DNA from 2 places in the Rhodococcoides fascians A25f genome. Region 2 is predicted to be linked to the other one. Evidence: riboswitches for the same ligand, from Rfam matches in the RefSeq annotation. Region 2 holds a riboswitch; the other holds the start of a gene.
What was found. A riboswitch is a leader RNA that binds a small molecule or an ion and turns the genes downstream of it on or off. The one in region 2 is predicted to bind cyclic di-AMP.

Region 1: it holds a riboswitch for cyclic di-AMP, as region 2 does, so the genes downstream of both, BH93_RS11950 (C40 family peptidase) here and BH93_RS21500 (transglycosylase family protein) in region 2, are expected to answer to the same signal.

What each region holds. Positions count from the first base shown of each region.
Region 1 covers NZ_CP049744.1:2,497,033-2,507,902, reverse strand. Annotated here, with positions in the region: gene BH93_RS11965 (glycosyltransferase family 4 protein) at 1-195, opposite strand, end outside; gene BH93_RS11960 (hypothetical protein) at 219-1,592, opposite strand; gene BH93_RS11955 (NlpC/P60 family protein) at 1,623-2,600, opposite strand; gene BH93_RS11950 (C40 family peptidase) at 2,989-3,543, opposite strand; cyclic di-AMP (ydaO/yuaA leader) riboswitch at 3,560-3,722, opposite strand; gene BH93_RS11945 (hypothetical protein) at 3,838-4,119, opposite strand; gene BH93_RS11940 (DEDD exonuclease domain-containing protein) at 4,291-6,006, shown strand; gene BH93_RS11935 (Lrp/AsnC family transcriptional regulator) at 6,161-6,436, shown strand; gene trpD (anthranilate phosphoribosyltransferase) at 6,448-7,509, opposite strand; gene BH93_RS11925 (hypothetical protein) at 7,560-8,036, opposite strand; gene ctaE (aa3-type cytochrome oxidase subunit III) at 8,188-8,799, shown strand; gene qcrC (cytochrome bc1 complex diheme cytochrome c subunit) at 8,883-9,731, shown strand; gene qcrA (cytochrome bc1 complex Rieske iron-sulfur subunit) at 9,728-10,870, shown strand, end outside.
Region 2 covers NZ_CP049744.1:4,579,076-4,589,945, reverse strand. Annotated here, with positions in the region: gene BH93_RS21530 (pyridoxal phosphate-dependent aminotransferase) at 1-644, opposite strand, end outside; gene BH93_RS21525 (LLM class F420-dependent oxidoreductase) at 707-1,693, shown strand; gene BH93_RS21520 (DUF3239 domain-containing protein) at 1,674-2,363, opposite strand; gene BH93_RS21515 (DNA repair helicase XPB) at 2,403-4,058, opposite strand; gene BH93_RS21510 (helicase-associated domain-containing protein) at 4,148-6,439, opposite strand; gene BH93_RS21505 (hypothetical protein) at 6,501-6,689, shown strand; gene BH93_RS21500 (transglycosylase family protein) at 6,768-7,379, opposite strand; cyclic di-AMP (ydaO/yuaA leader) riboswitch at 7,388-7,589, opposite strand; gene BH93_RS21495 (YccF domain-containing protein) at 7,866-8,240, opposite strand; gene BH93_RS21490 (hypothetical protein) at 8,244-8,462, opposite strand; gene BH93_RS21485 (cold-shock protein) at 8,651-9,067, shown strand; gene BH93_RS21480 (DUF2771 family protein) at 9,080-9,592, opposite strand; gene BH93_RS21475 (MFS transporter) at 9,589-10,870, opposite strand, start outside.

The DNA.
Region 1 (10,870 bases), 2.1 Mb from region 2:
CATCAGCGTCGTCGGATGCCGGATCACCTCGAACGGCTGCCTGGCATCGAACTTCTCGTGCGAGTCTCCGCGCCACCGCGGTGCATAGACCACGAGTTCGTCTGCGGGTAGTTGCGAGGCGAAGCTGTGCAGATAGGACTGGATTCCACCCGGGCGAGGCGGAAAGTCGTTCGTCACGAGAAGAGTACGACGCATGGCGTCAACCGTAGCGCTCGAGGTCAGCGCGCCCGATCAGCCACCCAGTTGCCCCACGAGGCGACGAACTGGGTGCGGTCCAATCCCAGTACCGACGCGAAGGCGGCTTCGGTGGAGCCGTCCGAGGCAGGTCCAGCCGCCAACGCCTCGTACAGCCTGCGCAGTGTCGGCTCGCCGTACCGATCGGCCACGAAAGCGAACACCGACCACGCCGACTCGTAGGCCACACTCGACCGTGCCCCTCCGGCACCGAAATCCTCGTCCTTCGGCAGCACCGTCGGCGGTCCACCCGACGCCACGATCGCGGCGAGGGTAGGAGCGAGCTGCGAAAAATCGGCACCGGAATTGCGGTACCCGGAGTAGTCGGCGAACCCCTCCGCCACCCACAAGGCCGTACCGTCCGCCGTCCGCGCCCTGGCCGCCACGTGGGTCAACTCGTGCCGCAGAACCGAGCGAACGGTGAACGGCGTCAATCGGGCCGCGGCATCGGGACCGAACACCACCCGCTGGCCGGTCGGACGCGAACCGTCCCCTGCCACCGCGTCGGACACGGTCACCGCAGCCACGTCCGTCGACGGATCGGATCCGGTCAGCTCGGCGAACTCCTCCGCGGAGGATGCGACGAATACCAAACCGTCTCGCGCCCAGTCGTCTCCCCAGAAGTCGGTGACTGCATCGATTGCCGACGGGAGCTCGGCCGCCAGGGCAGCGACGAACTGCTCCCGGTCCGGATGCCCCATGACCACCGATGTCCCCGAAGCCGTCGGAACCGATCGTGTTGTCAACGATCCGAAGTCCCACGGCCCACGCCAGGTGTGGCGTCGATACTCGGGCAGGTCCGCATCGTCGACGAGCCGCCATCGACCGTCCCGCTCGGCTACGACGAGCGAGACCGGCCGACTCGTCGGCGACGCGTCCGGCCCCGCCACGGCGTAGCGCAGATACACCGGCGGTGCCCAGATGTCGGTGGCGTCCAGTGGCTCTGCAATCGAAGGAGGAACCGGTGTTTCCGGGTCGTCGCCGAGGACGTAGCCGAATTCGGAGAACGGTACGCCCGGAACCGACGCGGCCCGACGTACTTGCGCCTCGACGAAATCAGGATCGGCCCGCGGATCCATCAATGCCCGCAGACCGTCGACGTCTCCAGCGCGAACTGCGTCGGCCCATCGGTCGAGAAGGACGGTCACATCGGCGCGGCGCTGCTGATCGTAGGTCGGCGGGGCCTGGCCGACAGAAGTGTCGATCGACGCAGCTCGGGATTCACCGTCGGTGCTGTAGACGTTGTGAAGGACGACCACCGAGAGCGATACTGCGGCGACGAGAACAAGTGCCGTCCACCGAAGCCGCGCCGATCGGACCAAGAGGCGGATGCCCGCGGGCTGGCTCGGCCCGCTCATACGCGCATGCGTCGATCGTCGAGGCACACCTCAGTATCGACGCGCCCCGTAGTACGGGAACGATGCCATCGACTGCACCTTGACGGGGACCCCGAACGTCGACGCGTGCAACACGTTGCCGTTACCTGCATAGATACCGACGTGCGAAGCGTCCGGATAGAACAGCACCACATCTCCCGGCTGCAGATCTTTCTGATCCACCGGGGTACCGCCTTCGGCCTGAGCCTGACTCGACCGAGGGAGCGTCTTTCCCACCTGCTTGTACGCCCACACCACCAGTCCCGAGCAATCGAAGCCGTCCGGACCTGTTCCACCCCAGACGTACGGCTTACCGATCTGCGTCAGACCTGCTTGCAACGCGCTGGTACCCGACCCTGGCGTCAGATTCTGCAGAATCGTCGTGGGATCGAAACCGTCGGGCAATGCCGATCCAGCGAGAGAGAGCTGCTCGGACGACGACAGCGCGCTGTAGGCGGCCATCACCTCGGCTATCTGGCCCTGCAGTTCGCTCTGTTTGGCCTGGAGATCGTCACTGACCGCCTTGGCCTGCTCGGCCGCGACACGAGCTTGGTCCGCGGCCGTTGTTGCCGCCTGTTCGGCCGCTGCGGCATCCGAACTCGCCTGCTGGAACTGGGCGACCTGGCCGGCGGTCTCGGCCGAGATCACATCGAGAGCCGACATCTGGTCGAGCAGTTGCTGAGGTGAGTCGCTGACCATGACAGCGAAGAGGCGGTTCGTACGCGCGCCCTGATAGTTGACGTTGGCTACCTTGTCCATGGCCGGCTTGAGCTGAGTCAACTGCGCCTGCGCTGCGTCGAGAGCGGCGCGGCTCCGATCGACGGCGGCCTGGGCATCGAGCTGCTGCGCAGTCTTGGCATCGAGGTCGATCTGAGCGTTGTGCAGAGATTCGTTCGTCTGCTCGGAATCTCGGGAGAGCTCCGCAAGCTTGGTCTGGGCGTCGGACGCCGAGTCGAATCCCGGTTGAGCGATCGCAGTCTGCGTCGGCATTACGGCGATGCTTGCGGCCAACGCGACAGCAACCACCGAGTTACGGGCCAGCCGCCACACTCGGTTTGATCTCGATATCGCCACGGAAAGCGACTCTCCGTCCTTACATCTGTCGCCTTCACGAGGCGACGGTTGGATTAGCAGTCCGGAAACGAACCATACCCATGCTCTTGCGGGCGCGGAGGTGAACACCGTCTGAAATCGATGGGGTTCGTCGGTGACAGGTCACAAAGTAAACATCGACCAGGTCTCGATCAGATTACGAACTGGGGCGTCCGCTGTCCACCGGACCGGCGTGTCGCATGCCGTGTCCGGAGACGACGACAGGGTCGAGCCGGGGTACGGCTCGACCCTGTCGGTCGATCACAGCGAACGTCTGCGGCTCGAATCAGTAACGACGAGCACCGTCGAACGGCATCGAGTCCACGGGAGCAACCTTGACCGGCACGCCGGACGTGGAGGCGTGCACGACGTTGCCGTCGCCGATGTACATACCCGAGTGCGAGCCGCCGTAGAACGAGACGACGTCGCCGGGCATCAGGCTGTCACGCGAGACCGGTGTGCCCGCGGCTGCCTGGTCGTAGCTCGTGCGCGGCAGGCTGACGCCGGCCTGCTTGTATGCCCACTGGATCAGACCCGAGCAGTCGAACGAATCCGGACCCGAGGCGCCGTACACGTACGGAGCGCCGATCTTGGACTCAGCAGCCTGAACGGCCTTCGCTGCGGGCGTGACCTGGGGAGCCAGCGGCGCACCCGGTGCGGGGATACCCGGAATGTTGAGGGGAGGGAGGCCCGGGATGTCGGGAATCTCGAAGGTTCCGACGCCGGGGATGGTGAGGGGGGCCGCCATCGCGGGTGCAGCGGGAAGAATGACCACGCCTGCCGTGAGCGCTCCGGCTACGAGAACTCGCCGCAATGATCGGTTGGAAAGTTGTGACGCCACGAAAGATGGTGCTCCGTTTCTTCCTATCGTCCGCCGACCGAGTTAGCTGACGGGTTCGGGCTGGGAAGAGCAGCCCTACCCACCGGCCACTGTGGGTGGCTCAGCGGGATTCACCCCAGTAGATATCGGGTTCCCGGTACGAACACTCTCGCGAGTGATCGATTAGGCGGTGACTTGCGACGCCACTCCGGTTTGGACTGGCGAGACTCCGCAAGGTCTCAGGAAGGTTACGAAATGGCATACCCCTGTGTCGACCCCAACGCGCCGACGCAACCGAAATCGACCCGAATTTCGCTAACCAGCGCGCTGATCCCCCGTTGCGTCACGAGTCGGTAACGACGGAACTTCGGCGGTCTCGTCCGCGTTCGTCACGAGCTTGAGCGTAGGGACGAGACCGACATCCGCGAGCACACCCATCGCACCCAGTTCCTCCTGCTCGAGCGTTATCGGCGAGGGTGGTCCGACCCACCGTCCGTCCGACCTCGATGGCATTCCCGGCGGCCCCAGAAGCACCGTCACGACGCAGTCCGCGCAGGCGATGTCACGGACCAGGCAGTCACTGCAGTCGATGATCATTGTGATCCTTGTCTCTTTGCTGTTTCAGGCGGCCGAATCAGCCGATCGAGCGAAAGGTAGCGCGCGCCACCGACAGGTTTCGTGACACTTCACGGTCCGGGCGCGACGACACGGTCACCGACGACGCCGCCATGCGCGTTCTTGTCGGACGTCGGACCTACCGTCGTCCCGGTGAGCCTGCCCATCCAGCTGACGTTCGACGAACTGGACACCCCACTGCACGAGACCACGTTCGTCGTCGTCGACCTCGAAACCACCGGTGGCAGCGCAGACACGGAGGCCATCACCGAGATCGGTGCGGTCAAGGTTCGAGGAGGCGAAATTCTCGGCGAATTCGCCACCCTCGTCGATCCGGGCAGGTCCATTCCCCCGTACATCGTCGAACTCACCGGAATCACGTCGGCGATGCTGATCGGCGCGCCTCGGATAGAACGAGTGCTACCCGGTTTCCTCGAGTTCGCCCGCGGCTCGGTGCTGGTGGCCCACAACGCGGGCTTCGACACCGGGTTCCTCAAGGCCGCCGCCAGTCGTCTCGACATAGCGTGGCCCCGGTTTCAGGTGTTGTGCACCGTCAAGCTGGCTCGACGGGTACTCACGCGCGACGAGGCACCCTCGGTCAAACTCTCCGCGCTGTCCACACTGTTCCGATCCGGCACCCGGCCGACTCACCGGGCGCTCGACGACGCCCGTGCAACGGTCGACGTTCTGCACGGCCTCATCGAACGAGTGGGCAATCAGGGCGTTCACAGTTATGCCGAGTTGGTCGACTACCTTCCTGCGGTGTCGGCCGGCCAACGCGCCAAACGCGGGCTGGCCGCTCACCTGCCCGGCACGCCCGGCGTCTATCTCTTCCGCGGCCCGTCCGACGAGGTCTTGTACGTCGGCACCTCGAACAACCTCAAGCGCCGAGTACGCAACTACTTCACCGGGTCCGAGACCAGGGGCCGGATGAAAGAGATGGTCTCCCTGGCCACGCGTGTCGACCACGTCGAGTGCGCGCACGCACTCGAAGCCGGTGTCAGAGAGCTGCGCCTGCTCTCGGCGCACATCCCGCCGTACAACCGCCGGTCGAAGTTTCCCAAGAAGGGCTGGTGGATCACCCTCACCGACGAGGCGTTCCCACGACTGTCGATAGTCCGGACGCCGACGCCCAACAGTCTCGGACCGTTCCCGGTTCGCGGTGACGCCGCAGAGGCTTCGGCGCTCGTGGCGGAGTTCTGCCGTCTGCGCACGTGCACCCGCCGGCTGGCTCGTTCGGTTCGGCACGGTGACGACTGCCCGGCAACCGACGTCGGCGGCTGCCCAGCGGCGATCTCCGGGCCGATGACGGCCGACGAGTACTCCGGCGCACCGGCGCAGTTTCTTGCGCTCGTGTGTGGCCAGGACGACGCGATCCTCTATTCCATGCGCCGGCGGGTCGCCGAACTCGCGGACAGGGAGCTCTACGAGACTGCCGCGCGCCTGCGCGACCGGATCGCGATCACCGTGGAGGCGCTACGCCGGATGCATCGGTCGGCGGCCGTGGCCGCCATCGCCGAACTGGTGGCCGCGCGGCGGACCGCGGACGGAGGATGGGAGTTGATCGTGGTGCGATTCGGCCGTCTGGCCGGTGCTGCGGTCGCTCCCCGCGGAGTGCACCCGATGCCCGTCGTCGATGCCATCACCGCGTCCGCCGAGACGGTGATGCCCGATCCCACGCCGCTTCGGGGTGCACCGCCGGAGGAGGTCGGCCTCATCGCATCCTGGCTACGCACCGATGGGGTTCGCATCGTGCGCACCAGCAGCGGTTACTGCAGCCCGGCACGCTCTGCGGGTTCGTGGGAGGACTGGTGCCGAACGGCGAGAGAAGCCGCGCGGCAGGAGTGGAGCCCGCGGAATGACCGGTAGCGCAGGAGTGGAGCCCGCGGAACGACCGGTAGTGCAGGAGTGGAGCCCGCGGAACGACCGGTAGTGCAGGAGTGGAGCCCGCGGAGAGACCGGTGGAACTAGGGTTGGGTGGGAGCTCGTCGTACATCGGGCTCGAGATGCATGAGGAGCAGAGATGATCAATGCCATCGTCTTGATCGACGCCGAGGCCGATTTGATTCCGGAGGCGGCGCAGGCCGTTGCCGATGTCGATGGTGTGACGGAGGTCTATTCGTGCGCTGGGGATGTCGATCTGATCGCCATCGTCAAAGTGCGTGACCATGCCTCGATCGCCGACGTCGTCACCAAACACATCAATCGTGTGCGTGGCGTTCGGAGCACCACGACTCACATTGCGTTCCAGTCGTATTCGAGCGCCGACGTCGATGCAGGGTTCTCGATCGGCGAGTAGGGCACAATTCGTCAGTCGGCCAATGCAGTGGTGCAGCGAGCCCAGTCGGCGAGTAGCCGCGACGCGGAACCGTTGTCGACAACCGTTGCAGCAGTTGCCAATCCGGCTTCGATGCGCTCGTGTAGGTTCCCGGAGACGCCCTGATGCGCGGCAATGGCCGCGGCGGCATTGAGCAGCACGGCATCACGGACCGGTCCGTGTTCGCCGGCGAACACGCGATGCGCCACTGCGGCATTGAACTCCGCATCGCCGCCTCTGAGGGCCTCGATAGGTGCCCGGTCGATGCCGTAGTCGAGTGGATCGATCATCTCGACGGTCACCGAGCCGCCGGACACCACGTGCACCGTTGTCGTGGTGGACAGGGTGATCTCGTCCAGTCCGTCGTCGCCGCGCACGACGAGCACCGAGCTGCCACGGCCCGCGAACACGTCGGCCATCACGGGAGCCAAACTTTCGAAGGCGCAGCCGATCAGACCTGCGCGCGGGCGGCCCGGATTGGTGAGAGGCCCCAGGACGTTGAAGACCGTCGGGATGCCTATCTCCTTGCGCGGTGCCGCGGCGAAGCGCAGTGCGGGGTGGTGCATCGGCGCGAAGCAGAACCCGATTCCCACCTGCTCGACGCTCGCCGCGACCGCGTCGGCTCCCAGAGTCACCCGGACGCCCAGCGCTTCGAGTACGTCGGTCGTGCCGCTCTTGGACGACGCCGCGCGGTTGCCGTGCTTGACCACCCGGATGCCACTGGCCGCTACGACGATGGCGGCCATGGTGGAGATATTGACGGTGTCGGCTCCGTCACCACCGGTCCCGACGACGTCGACGGCGTCGGTATCGGTGTCCACCAGCACCGCGTGCGAAAGCATGGATTCGGCGAGACCGCTCACCTCCGCCGGAGTCGGCCCCTTCATCCTGAGGGCCACTCCGAACGCTGCGATCTGTGCCGCCGTCGCGTTGTCGGCCATGATCTCGTCCATCGCCCAGCCGGTGTCTGCGCTGGAAAGGTCGGTACGAGTCGTCAACGCGCCGAGAATTCGACGCCAGGTTCGTGGCTGCTCGTCTGCGGTCGGTGCGTTCATGGCTGGTTCCGTTCGTCGATCCGTGGCCGCGGCCTTGGTGCGGTGGAAGCTTAGCCAGACGCTTGGTCGGCCTGTGCCGGCTGCAGCGCATCCCACCCGAGCACAGCGCCACCCCGGCGTTGGGCGAGGCCCGCCATCCGAGATCGCTCCTGCGAACAATGCAGCGCGTCGAGCACCTGCACGCGCTGCAGAACCAGTGGAACGCCGTCGTCCACGTGCGGGCGGTATCCGTCGCTGTCCGAGAATTCGGCCGCGGGCCCCACTTCGTAATCGTCCTGGGCCGCGACCGCGGCCGCATCCTCTACTTCGTGTGCAGGCAGCAGCAGATGATGCCGAAGCAACACATCCGACGCCGCCGTCCACACCGGCGAAGTTCGGGCTGCGTCGTCGAGCACAGCCGAACACGCCTGTGCGTCGTCGAAGCAACTCGCCACTATCACCAGATCCTCGCGCGTGGGGTCCAGACGTTCTGCGGTCGACCGCGAGAACAGCCGCCGAAACCACCCACCTTCGGTGCTCTTTGCCATGAGGCCAGCCTTGCACGACTGGACCCTACCGGCCCGTACGGCCGTCCTGACCAGCGTGGGAACAAGGACGCTCCTGGATTCGTTGTGTTGCGACGCGCCCAGAGCGGACCCGGATATGCCTTCCGTACTACGACGGGTCATACTTCTTTCTGTGACGAGCGCTGTAGGGACTCAAGGATCGGCAATCACCCAACGCGTGCACTCGCTGAACCGTCCCAATATGGTCAGCGTCGGCACGATCGTGTGGCTGTCGAGTGAACTCATGTTCTTCGCCGGGCTGTTTGCGATGTACTTCGTCGCGCGAGCCCAGGCGAACGGAAATTGGCCGCCGGAACCGACCGAGTTGAACCTCACTCTGGCCGTACCGGTGACGGCCGTGCTGATCGCGTCGTCGTTCACGTGCCAGCTGGGCGTGTTCGCCGCTGAGCGCGGAGACGTCTTCGGTCTTCGACGGTGGTACATCATCACGCTGGCCATGGGCGCGTTCTTCGTGTCCGGCCAGGCGTACGAGTACTACCACCTGGTGCACGAGGGCACGACGTTGTCGAGCAGCGTGTACGGATCGGTCTTCTACATCACGACCGGCTTCCACGGACTGCACGTGATCGGCGGACTCATCGCGTTCGTCTTCCTGATCACCAGAACTCTGGTCAGCAAGTTCACTCCCGCGCAGGCCACCGCCGCCATCGTCGTCTCGTATTACTGGCACTTCGTCGACATCGTCTGGATTGCCCTCTTCGCGACTATCTACTTCATCCGCTAGTGACAGTCAGCACGCCAAAGATAACGAACGAACGGATTCAGCCCCCGACGTTCGGTCCGTCCCGACACGACAAGGGATAGAAGATGAGTACATCTCCCCCAGCAGCATCCGTCGACAAGGCCGCCGCCAAGACGCGACGGCAGCGTAAGACGCGCCGACGCATCACAGGTGCTCTCGTTCTGATGATGGGCCTTCTGAGCGCGGGTTTCCTCGCTTCGGCCCTGACCCCGACTCCGCAGGTCGCTACCGCCGACACCGACTCGGCTGCGCTCATTCGCGAAGGCAAGCAGCTCTACGACACGTCGTGCGTGACGTGCCACGGTGCCAACCTGCAGGGCGTTCAGGATCGCGGACCGAGCCTCATCGGCGTCGGCGAAGCGGCTGTCTACTTCCAGGTGTCCAGTGGCCGCATGCCTGCCGCGCGTAACGAGGCGCAGGCACTCCGCAAGCCACCGAAGTTCGACGACAAGCAGATCGACGCCCTCGGTGCCTACATTCAGGCCAACGGCGGCGGACCCACGGTCATCCTCGACGACAACGGCGAGGTTGCCCAGGAATCTCTGCGCGGCGACGACATCGCACGTGGCAGTGAGCTGTTCCGGTTGAACTGCGCGTCCTGCCACAACTTCACCGGCCAGGGCGGTGCCCTGTCCTCAGGCAAGTTCGCGCCCGACCTCGGTCCTGCGAACGAGCAGGAGATCTACACCGCGATGGTCACCGGTCCCCAGAACATGCCCAAGTTCTCCGACCGTCAGCTGACGATCGAGGAGAAGTCGGACATCATCGCGTACGTCAAGTCAGCTCAAGAAACCAAGGCCGCGGGCGGTTGGGGTCTCGCGGGCTTCGGTCCCGGTACCGAGATGGTTGCACTCTGGGTTGTCGGAATCGCCGCAGTCGTCGGCGCAACACTGTGGATCGGAGCTAGGTCATGAGCGACGGCGATTCCGGCCGCAAGGACGCGGCAAACACCAGTGGTGTGGATGCCGACAAGAAGTACACCGACGAGGAACTGGCTTCACTGAGCCGCGACCAGCTGGTCGAGCTCGGTACCAACCTCGATGGCGTCGACGTCGCTTTCCGCAGAAACCGCTGGGCCGTCGAGGGCACCCGGGCGGAGAAGCGCGCCGAGCGCAGTGTGGCGATCTGGTTCGCCATCGCCGGTCTCTCGGCTGTCGCGTTCATCGGTGTCTACCTGTTCTGGCCCTGGCAGTACGCCGGAATCGGCGACGAGAACTACCACCTCTACTCGCTGTACACGCCGTTGATCGGCGGCACGATGGGTCTGGCAATCCTCGCCGTCGGCGTCGGTGCGGTGCAGTTCACCAAGAAGTTCATTCCCGAAGAGGTCTCCATTCAGGATCGCCACGACGGAAGTTCGTCGGAGACGGACCGCAAGACGTTGGTGGCCGAACTGGGCGACTCTCTCGACACTTCGACCATCGGTCGCCGCAAGGTGATCAAGCGTTCCCTGTTCTTCGGCGGTGGCGCACTCGGCATCATGGCACTGCTCCCGCTCGGCGGCCTGATCAAGAACCCTTGGGCCAAGGGCGAAGATTCTCCGTTGTGGGTATCCGGTTGGACTCCTCGCTACGATGGAGAGACCATCTACCTCCGACGAGACACCGGGCGACCGGAAGATGTCGTTCTCGTTCGGCCCGAGGACTTGGACGCTGGTGCCATGGAGACTGTCTTCCCGTTCCGCGAATCGGACCGCGAGAGCGAGCACGAACTTCTCGTGTCACTGCGCGGAATTCGCAACGCCGTCATGCTCATCCGCCTGCGTCCCGACGATGCCAGCACGGTCGTCAAGCGCAAGGGTCAGGAAAGCTACAACTACGGCGACTACTACGCCTACTCCAAGATCTGCACGCACTTGGGTTGCCCGACATCGTTGTTCGAGCAGCAGACAAACCGCATTCTCTGCCCTTGCCATCAGTCGCAGTTCAACGCGCTCGAGTACGCCAAGCCGATCTTCGGACCGGCCGCGCGCGCGCTGCCCCAGCTTCCCATCACAGTCAACGAGGAGGGATACCTAGTGGCACAAGCCGATTTCCACGAAGCACTGGGTCCC
Region 2 (10,870 bases):
CCGTCGAACGTCAGGTGCTCGTAGACCTCGTCGGTGAGGACGAGCAGGTCGTGTTCGACGGCGATCTCGGCGATGCGGACCATGGTGGCGCGGTCGAAGACGGTACCGGTGGGGTTGTGCGGGGAGTTGACGATGAGCATGCGTGTTCGGGGACCGACGGCACGATCGAGGGCCTCGGTGTCGACCGTCCACCCGTTGCCGTCGGGAACCAGGGGCACGGCGGTACGGGTCGCTCCGGCAAGGGCAACGGCGGCCGCGTAGGAGTCGTAGAACGGCTCGATCAGCAGCACCTCGTCGCCCGGCTCGATCAAGCCGAGGAGCGATGCCGAGATCGCCTCGGTGGCACCCACGGTGATCAGTACCTGCGAGTCGGGGTCGTAGTGCAGCCCGAATCGCCGTTCCCGGTCGGCGGCGACGGCATTGCGTAGCACCGGCATACCCGGGCCGGGGGAGTACTGATTGAGTCCGCTCGCGATGGCCTCACGTGCGGCCTCGAGCATGGCAGGCGGCCCGTCGGTATCGGGAAAGCCCTGACCGAGGTTGACGGCATTCTTCGCCACCGCGAGAGCGGTCATTTCGGCGAATATCGTCGATGCGAACGGGCGCAGGCGCGCTACGGTGCGCGAGGGCGGCATCTCGGACATTCGTCCAGCGTAGTTCACCGGCCGGAACCGGTCTTTCGCCCTGCGTCTGTACTGTGCCTGTCATGCGATTCGGATTGTTCGTTCCACAGGGTTGGCGCCTGGATCTGGTCGGTATCGACCCCGCCCGGCACTGGAATGTGCTGCGTGATCACGCGCTCGCCGCCGAGGCCGGTCCGTGGGAGTCCCTGTGGGTGTACGACCACTTCCATACCGTTCCCACCGCAACAGACGAGGCGACGCACGAGGCATGGTCGCTGATGTCCGCACTGGCTGCGAGCACCTCCCGGATCAGGCTGGGGCAGATGTGCACTGCGATGTCGTACCGCAACCCGGCCTACCTCGCCAAAGTTGCTGCCACGGTGGACATCATTTCCGGCGGACGCGTCGAGATGGGCATCGGCGGCGGCTGGCACGAGCACGAGTTCCGCGCCTACGGCTACGGGTTTCCCTCTCCGGGTGAACGATTGGGTCGGCTCGACGAGGGCGTGCAGATCTTCAAGCAGGCATGGACGACCGGTGAGGTGTTCCTCGACGGAAAGCACTACCAGATCGACGGTGCCGTGGTGCGGCCGCTGCCGCTGCAGGAGGGCGGAATCCCGCTGTGGATCGCGGGCGGGGGCGAGAAGGTCACCCTGAAGATCGCCGCGAAGTACGCCAACTACACCAACTTCGATGGAACCCCCACCGGATTCGCCGCCAAATCGGCTCTGCTGCGCGAGCATTGCTCCACCGTGGGTACCGACTTCGATGCCATCGTCCGCTCCGCGAACTACAACGTCGTCATCGCGGCGACCGAGTCGGAAGTGGAAGACAAGCTTCGCGCCCTGGAGAGTCGGCTCACCGATTACGTGGGTGCGGACAAGGCCGAAGGAGCCCTGACGGCGTTCCGCGGCATGCCGGCCGTCGGAACCCCGGAACAGATCGTCGACAATCTGACGGCGCTGCAGGAGCAGGGGATGGCGTACGGAATCTTCTACTTCCCGGAAGCTGCCTACGATCGCTCCGGAATCGAACTCTTCGAGCGCGAGGTCATCCCGGCTCTCCCGTAGCTCGTCTCAGGTCGTCGGGAAGATCTGCCGGATCGATGAGCAACTGTTGGTTCTTTGCCTTGCGTACCTTCTCGGACAAGCCGATGTTCGCGTGCAACAGCGCCCACTCGCCCTCGGTGATCTCGTCGGTTGCGCGCGCGAGAACCGTGGTATCGGGAGTGCCCCAGGCGATGGGCATCGCCGAGACCAACTGCCACGTTCGCCCGCCCGTGTTCGCGCCGCGGTCGGCGAGAACCGACACCGAGGGCACCTTCGCTCCCCGCTCCATCGCGTGGCCGGGCAGGGCTCGCACGACCCGGGTGATCAACACGTAGTGCGGTTCTTCGACACCCGGCTTCGCGATGTCGACCAAGGCCAGCAACAGAGCTCCGACCGGTAATTTCTCGGCCACCATCGCAGGAACCAGATCGCCTGCAGCATATTGCGATTCGATGGACCCCATCTTGCGCGGTGCCCACAGCATCACCCACAGTGAGGTGGCCGCACCGATGCAGAACACGGCACCGAGGATGTACGACCACGGGGTTGCGATCCAGATGAACCACACCCCCAGGGCAGTCAGGATCACTGCAGTGAGCGCCGCCGAGGCGCGCAGCCGGCGAAGCTCGGTGAACGTCTCGTTCACCGACTTCGCGTGGGCTACGTCTACTGGGAACTGGAATCGGCGCACACAACTATTCCTAGCACGCCGCCCGTGCCGACAGAAGCGTCAGATCGCCGGACCGAGTAAGTCGTCCGCGTCGGTGATGCGGTACGCGTACCCCTGCTCGGCGAGGAAACGCTGACGGTGCGCGGCGTACTCGGCGTCGAGAGTGTCGCGCGACACCACCGAGTAGAAATGGGCCTGACCGCCGTCGTGCTTGGGCCGGAGCAGTCGGCCGAGGCGCTGCGCCTCCTCCTGCCTCGACCCGAATGTGCCCGAAACCTGTACTGCGACAGATGCTTCGGGTAGATCGATCGAGAAGTTCGCCACCTTGCTCACCACGAGCGTCTGAATCTCGCCCTTGCGGAACGCGTCGAAGAGCACTTCACGTTCCTTGTTCTTGGTCGAACCCTGAATGACCGGAGCGTTCAGGGCCTCACCGAGCTCGTTCAACTGGTCGAGGTACGCGCCGATCACCAGCGTCGGAGCGTCCTGGTGTTTGGCGAGGATCGACTTCACGACGGCGATCTTGGTGTGAGCCGTCGAGCACAGCTTGTAGCGCTCTTCGGGTTCGGCCACGGCATACGACATGCGCTCGGCATCGGTGAGGGTGACGCGAACCTCGATGCACTCCGCCGGTGCGATCCACCCCTGCGCCTCGATGTCCTTCCACGGCGCGTCGTATCGCTTCGGGCCGATCAGCGAGAAGACGTCACCCTCGCGTCCGTCCTCGCGGACGAGGGTTGCCGTCAGACCGAGGCGTCGACGCGACTGCAGATCTGCCGTCATGCGAAACACCGGGGCGGGGAGCAGGTGGACCTCGTCGTAGATCACCAGACCCCAGTCGCGGGAATCGAACAGTTCCAGGTGCTTGTATTCACCTTTGGTGCGACGCGTGATCACCTGGTACGTGGCGATTGTCACAGGGCGGATCTCTTTGCGCTCTCCCGAATACTCGCCGATCTCCTCCTCGGTGAGCGAGGTGCGCGCGATCAGCTCGCGCTTCCACTGTCGACCGGCGACGGTGTTGGTGACCAGAATCAGCGTGGTGGCCTTGGCTCTGGCCATCGCCGCTGCGCCGACCATCGTCTTGCCCGCGCCACACGGCAGTACGACGACGCCCGAGCCGCCGGCCCAGAACGAATCCGCCGCCATCTCCTGGTAGTCGCGCAGTGTCCACTTGCCGCCCTCGGTGTCGAGTTCGATGGGGTGAGCTTCGCCGTCCACGTATCCGGCGAGGTCCTCGGCAGGCCAGCCGATCTTGAGCAGCATCTGCTTGAGGTGGCCGCGCTCGCTGGGATGGACGATGACGGTGTCCTCGTCCACCATGGCACCGAGCATCGGCGCAATCTTCTTGTGGCGCATCACTTCTGTGAGCACTGCGCGGTCGAGACTGATCAGGGCCAGGCCGTGGATCGGGCTCTTGACCAACTGCAGTCGGCCGTAGCGTGCCATGGTGTCGACGATGTCCACCAGCAGCGGCTGCGGCACCGCGTAGCGCGAGAAGTTCACCAGCGCGTCGACCACCTGCTCGGCGTCGTGGCCCGCAGCGCGCGCGTTCCACAGGGCCAGCGGGGTGATGCGATAGGTGTGCACGTGCTCGGGGGCACGTTCGAGCTCCGCGAACGGTGCGATGGCCGCCCGCGCTGCACCCGCGAGTTCGTGATCGATCTCGAGCAACAGCGTTTTGTCGGACTGAACGATCAGCGGGCCGTCGGTCACGGTTCCTCCTAGAGACTTCCGCTGCGCCCGAAAGAGCGCAACTTCTCCATTGTCCACAGGTAGGGGCGCGCGTGCACGTGAGCGTCGAACTACTCGACCAGAGCGACCGACGTGATGCGATGCAGGGTGAAGCGGCGAACGCCTCCGGTAGCGGGGTCGAAGGCGTCGAGTTGGCCGCCGCCGATGCTGATCGGATCGACGATCCGGTGGGTCGCGACACCCTGTGCATCGACGTAGCCGATGCTGACGCTGCGTTTGACCTTGGCTGCGGTCTGCAACAGCGTCATCGTCGCGGTGCTGCTGGCGCGAGACCCGTCGGCGCGCACCACCGCGCCCCCGTTGCCCGCTGCCCGGTCGGCCGCGCGCATCCCACGCACCAACGAACCCAGCTGTTCCTCGGTGGGAACAGCCGGAGTGCGGAACGTCTGGCGTGGCCGCCGCGCCGATACCCGCGACCCGCGGGCGCGCAGATCGACGATGGTTCCGGACGAGTCCTCACCTGCAGGCGCGAACCCGGCCCCGGCCAGCACCGTGAGCACCTCGGCGAGCGGGGCCTGCGAGATCGCGACGGTCGGGGCGAGGGCTCGAAGCGCCAGCGATTCCGCCGCCGGGGACGCCATCACTTCCGCCAGCAACGCCGGGTCCTCGCATCGGACGAACGACGCGGCGACGCCTGCCCGCAGGCGACCGTGTCGACGCGCCACGTCGTCGATGAGATAGGTCAAGGCCTGCGGCACCGGTGTGCGTGAGTGGGTCGCGAACAGCGCGTGCAGCTCGGACGCGCTCAATCCCACATCGAGGGCGCGTCGCAGGCTCGTGTCGCTGATCCGGTACATCGTCGCTGCCCCCGCCGATTCGACGTCGGCGACGAGTTCGATCCGATCGTGCAGGTCCGGCTCGAGCGGGCCCGGTGCCACCAGCGTGAGATCTGCCTGCACCAGGACGTAGTCGATCGGCTCGGGCAAAGCCGCGCGCATGTCGGCCTCGGCGTTGCCGTCGTGCAGCAGTGAGCGCCCCGGGGTCGACATCGCTCCGCGGCCGACGATTCCCAGTGCGGTTGCTTCGGCGACGACGTGTCCGACGGGTGTGACGCCGAAGCGTCCGGACCATCGGGGACGACGCCACGCCAGGATCCGGGCGAGATCCGCCGGCTGGGCCGAGTGTCCGCTGCCGAGTTCGGTGAGCAGTTCCAGGATCATCCGTCGATCCCGCGGTGCTGCCGGAGAGCGAACTTCCTCGGACAGGGCGGCGATGGGCTTGTCGTTGGGGTCACGCATCCCGATGACCCACGGCGCCCGCGGCACCTCGAGCCAGGCGGAGGCGAGCGTGTGCCAGCGGGCCGCCGGGGCAGCGGTGAGCCAGGCGTCGACCGCCGGTGTGGGAGCCCAGTAGTCGTCGCCGGTGTCGGACGCGGGAACCGGGTCCGGTGTTCCGCTGGAGATCAGATGCGCTGCCGCCAGCAGTTCGACGAGGATGCTGACTCGGTCCTCGTCGAGGCCGGTCGCCTTGGTGATCTTGCGGAGCTCGCGCACGCCCAGTCCGCCGGCCTTGAGAGCAGGAGCAGGCGACGCGGAGAGGGCTTCGATGATCAGGACGCAGTGCCTACCCAGTTCGAGGGCCTCGCCTGCGGCAGCGGCATCGACGTCGGTGAGCGACTGTGTCCTGGTGGCGAGCTTCGGCTCGGCGAGCGACCGTGGATCGGACATCGGCTCGCCGCGCAGAATCTGCCCCACCTGGACGGGCAGTTCGACGGTTTGCTCGTCCAACCAGATCAGCAGGCCGGCGGCGAGCAGCTTCTGGACCGGCCGGTCCGGCGGAGTGCCCGGTGCCGCGTCTCGGGTGCGGCCGGTCGGGGACGATCTGGCGAGAGTGTCGAGCAGATTGCGTTCCCCCTCGCCGAGTTCGGCGAGAGCTGCGGTGATGTGCGACTCGGTGAGATTGTCGACCGGATCGAGCGCGCGTCCGATGCGCCACGGCACGGCGTCCGCGGCGGTCGCGCTGATCCGGAGGCCGGACGCGTCGCCCCACACCAGCAACCGCTCGCGGAGCTGGGCCAGCGCTTTGTCGACGCTCTTGGCCGGTGCGCGTTTGGCCACGACGGCCAGTAGTGCAGCGCGAGTGACGGGCCGTTCGTAGGCCTCCTCGATGGCGAGGATCTCGAGGACGGTCAAGGCGAGTGTGTCGAGGGTGTCCGCGGTGTGCAGAATCGACCGTCGTTGCTCGGCCCGTCCGGCGAGTACGGCCAGCGATGCGGGCGGCGGCGCGGTCAGATCCGGGCGCAACGACATGGCCTTGATCAGCTCGGCGTCGGAGCGAGCTGCGATCCACTGAGGTAGATCAGGGGGCGTGTCGGTGTGTCGGTGCGCAGTCGTGTCGGTCATCGTCTATCAGATTAGAGACCTGGGCTGGTGCTCGCCGCAGGGCAGGTGTCAAAATAGGCGCATGGTGAACAAGTCGAAGAAGCCCTATGTCGATCCAGGCTGGCCGGAAACCGCTCGCGGTGACCACGCGGTGACCGAACTCTCGTCCGCTCGATCGGGTGGCTTGTCGCCCTTCGGCGAGGACACCGAGTTCCCGCTGCCCGTCGAAGACCTGCCCTACGCGCACCCGGTGACCGTGGTCAACCGCTAGCAAAGGCCACGCAGTACGAAAAAGCCCCCGACGATGTCGGGGGCTTTTTTCGTACGAGATGCGAACCGTCGCGGGCGCTTACTGGGGCAGGAATGCCTTGTTGGCCTGGTAAAAGTTCACGACCTGCGGATCGAGCTGGATGCCCTGCGCTGCGTTCTGGACGAACGAGGCGATCGCCGGATCGTTGGTGAGGTTCTGGACAGCGGTGACGATGCCGTCGACGACCTCGGCCGAGCTGTCGACTGCCGGGATGGACGACAGGTCGGGAAGTGCGGGAACTTCCGGTGCCTTGGGGGTGACCGGAACGCTGCGCTCGGTAGGCGCGCTGCTCAGGCCGAGGCTCGAGGAGCAGGACGGCCATGCGCCCCAGCCCTGCGAGTCGAGGACCTTCTCTGCGACTGCGATCTGCTCTTCGCGGCTGGCCTGGTTGGCCGTGGCTGCGTACTGCTGGCCGCCGTGTGCGTTCCAGGTGCTGGGGGAGAACTGCAACCCGCCCTGGAAGCCGTTGCCGGTGTTGATGCCCCAGTTGCCGCCGGCTTCACACTGTGCAAGGCGATCCCAGTCGGAATCCGGTGCCGCGTTCGCGGTGCCGGTGAAGGCGATGCCCGCGGTGCCCATGATGGCTCCGGTGACAGCAACCTTCGCGACGGTCTTGCCAGTGGTGCTCGGCTTGCGATGACGTCCGCTCATACGAGTTGAAATCCTCTCCACACGCGCCTGCGAGGTCAGCTGTCGGGTTCGGGCTGAGAGGTAGCCCGGCCTTTTCGCTCATTCGTCTCGAATGGGCAATTGGGCTTCACCCCAAGGGAAGTCGGTGCAACTTCGTGAGTTGCGACAACTTCCCGGTTGTCCGTGGAGGACGTGGGTCCCCCGTCCTCGTCCCCTGGGTGATCGTCGAGGGTGTTCCGGTATCCGCGGGACGAGGTTTGGCGCTGCGGACCGGAGTTCGGCCGAACTTTCCGGCCGCTGCTGACCGTACTGAAATTCCCGGCTTACGTCACTATTTGGTAACTGTCGATTTCGCGGCGTCGTCCCGAGCACATTTCGTACCTCTTTCGGGCCTCTCGCGTCCGCCCAGCTAGTGGGCGTTGCGGGCAGTGAACCCCGGTCCGTTGCCGGCCTGTTACCTCAGCGTTATGTGATGGAAGTCACAGGAGGTGAGAGTCGTCCGGAAAGTCACCGAACGGCAACGATGTCTTTGCCGAGGGGCATCAGAGATACGGGGATCAACTTCAGGTTCGCGATCGCGAGTGGAATGCCGATGATGGTGATCGCCATGGCGACAGCGGTGACCACATGAGTCAGCGCCAACCACCAGCCGGCGAGGATCAACCAGAGCACGTTCCCGACGAGCGCGCCGGACCCGGATCCTGGCTTGTCGACGATGGTCGACCCGAACGGCCACAGCGCGTACACACCGATACGGAACGACGCGATGCCGAACGGGATGGTCACGATCAGGATGCACAGCAGAAGGCCGGCGAAGAAGTAACCGATGGCCAGCCACAGCCCACCGAAGACCAGCCAGATGATGTTCAGAATCAATCGCATGATCTACCGAGCCCGCCGTCCGGACGCCAGCGCGTACACCAAAGCCAGCACGAACCCGGCCGGTGCCGAGAACATGGCCGTCAGATACAGGCTCAGCGGGGGCTTGGAGTCGGAGAAGATCGGAAACAGCAGGATCGCGACGATGGCGACGAGGCCTATCGCGAACAGTGCGAGCGCGATGCGCAGCAGAACGGTGCTGCTCTTACGGGTCGGTGTGTCCACGTGCACCACGGTAGTGCGAAGTGCGGGGTGCGAAGAACTCGAATGCTTCATCGGTACTCACCGCGCTAGACTGGTGTATTCGCGTCCTACGTTCTCGTGGGACGCGAAATTTGTGCAGACCGCAGGTCCGAACATCGGGCCCGCGACCAACGAAACTACCGACAGCAACAGATGAACGGGTGAGCTCAGTGCCGACCGGCAAGGTGAAGTGGTACGACGTCGACAAGGGATTCGGATTCCTCTCTCAGGAGGAAGGCGAGGACGTCTACGTGCGTTCGTCGGCGTTGCCGGAGGGCGTCGAGGGCCTCAAAGCCGGTCAGCGCGTCGAGTTCGGCATGGCAGCGGGCCGTCGTGGACCACAGGCGCTGAGCTTGAAGGTGCTCGAGCCTGCACCGTCCGTGCGGCAGAACACCGGCAGCACCCGCCGTGAGCCCGTCGAGCGCAAGCACACACCCGACGAGCTGCACGGGATGGTCGAGGACATGATCACACTGCTCGAGGCGACGGTGCAGCCCGAACTCCGTAAAGGCAAGTACCCCGATCGCAAGATCGCGCAGCGAATCTCCGAGGTCGTTCGGGCCGTCGCCCGCGAGCTCGACAGCTGACATCCACCGAACCTACGGGCGGGTGCCGATCGACCAGATGGCGTGGCTGACGAACCCTTCCTGATTGGTATCGGTGTCGATGATGCCGGTGGGCAAGCGCACCTCGATACCGAGCAGCGTCCGGTTGCTGTCGTCCTTCGTGGGAACCGTGACGCTGAGCTTGGTGTCCGGCTCGTTGAACTCGGTGTTCTCCACCACGTCGCCACTGTCGTCGCCGTAGACCACGGCGAGCACCCACGGGGCCGAGTAGATGGGGGCGGGCAGCGAGAGCTGCACCGTCCTGGCGTTGCCCACCTGAATCTCGGCGGTCTCACCGACGTTGGTGCACAGCGGGTCGCTGACAGCGCAGTACAGATACGGCTCCACCACGACGGCGCGACCGTTGGCGTACGCGGTGACGGTCGGTTCCTTCTCCGGTGCTCTCCCGATCAGCAGGGCGAGCACCGCAGCGAATGCGACGGCGATGACGACGAGACCGGCGACGATGATCGCCGCGATCTTCTTGGTGCGGGGAGCGAGATTCACTTGGTCACGTTTTCGCCGAAGGAGCCGTCGGACATTTCTTGTTCGACGTGATCGGGGCGGTTGCCGCCGAAGCCGGGTAGGAGCGATCTGCCGCGGTAGGTGAGGAAGGTCTGCACGAGGCCGATCGTAAGCAACACCGACACGACGGTGAAACCGAGCCAGTATTCGGTGGGGAGCAGCACCCCGAGTGTGCCGCCCAGAACCCAGCACAACTGCATGACGGTTTCCGATCGGCCGAATCCCGACGCGATCGATTCCGGCGGCAGATCGGCCTGCAGCGACGCGTCGAGGGAGACCTTGGCCAGCGCGCTGGCACTCGACGCCACCAGTGCTGCCACGGCTGCGGTGAGCAGGCTGTCGGTGATAGCAGCGACGACTGCCACTACCGTCACCGCGATGGTGCACCGTAGGACGACCAACGACGGCCGGCCGAGCTTGATCCTGGCACCGAGCGCGTTGCCCGCGAAGTTGCCGAGACCGGCGGCGGCTCCGACGAGTCCGAGCATCGCGGCCTGCTGCAGCGGCTCGTGTTCGGTGCGGGATTTTGCAACGAACGCGATGTAGAGCGTCAGGAAGCCAGTGAGGATGCGGATGGTGCCGTTTCCCCACAGTCCCACGATGACGGCCCGTCCCAGGGGCTGTCTGCGGTTCTTCGTGTTGCTCGGCGGCGTGCGGCGCAGATTCTCCGTCGGGGCACTGCTTCCGGCGAAGTCGTTGCCGCTGTGCTGGTCGGCGTGGTAGCTCAGGGTGGCAGGCACTTCACCCTCGGTGATCTCGACCCAGGACGGGATCTGCATGCTGAGGTAGCCGCCGAGCACGGTGATCGCGGCGACGAACCACAGCGCGCCGGGTGAGCCTGCGAAGAACGCGATGCCGCCGGCGACGGCCCCTGCCGCGATGGTGCCACCCAGCAGACCGAAGACGGTGAGCCGAGAATTGACGCGGACGAGGTCGATCTCCGGCGGTAACACTCGCGGCGTCACCGCGCTCTTGAGGACTGCAAAGGACTTGCTGAGTACGAGCATGCCGAGCGCGGCGGGGTACAGCACCCAACTGTCGAAGTTGAACACCAGCACTACAGCCAGCACGGTGCGCAACCCGAACGATGTGGCCAGCGCGATGCGTCGACCGTGTTGAAGGCGGTCCAGCAGCGGCCCGATCAACGGTGCGATCAGCGCGAACGGCGCGATGGTGATGACGAGATAGAGCGCGACCTTGGTCTTGTCCTCACCGGTGGCCGCAGAGAAGAACAGTGTGTTGGCCAAGGCGATCGCCAAC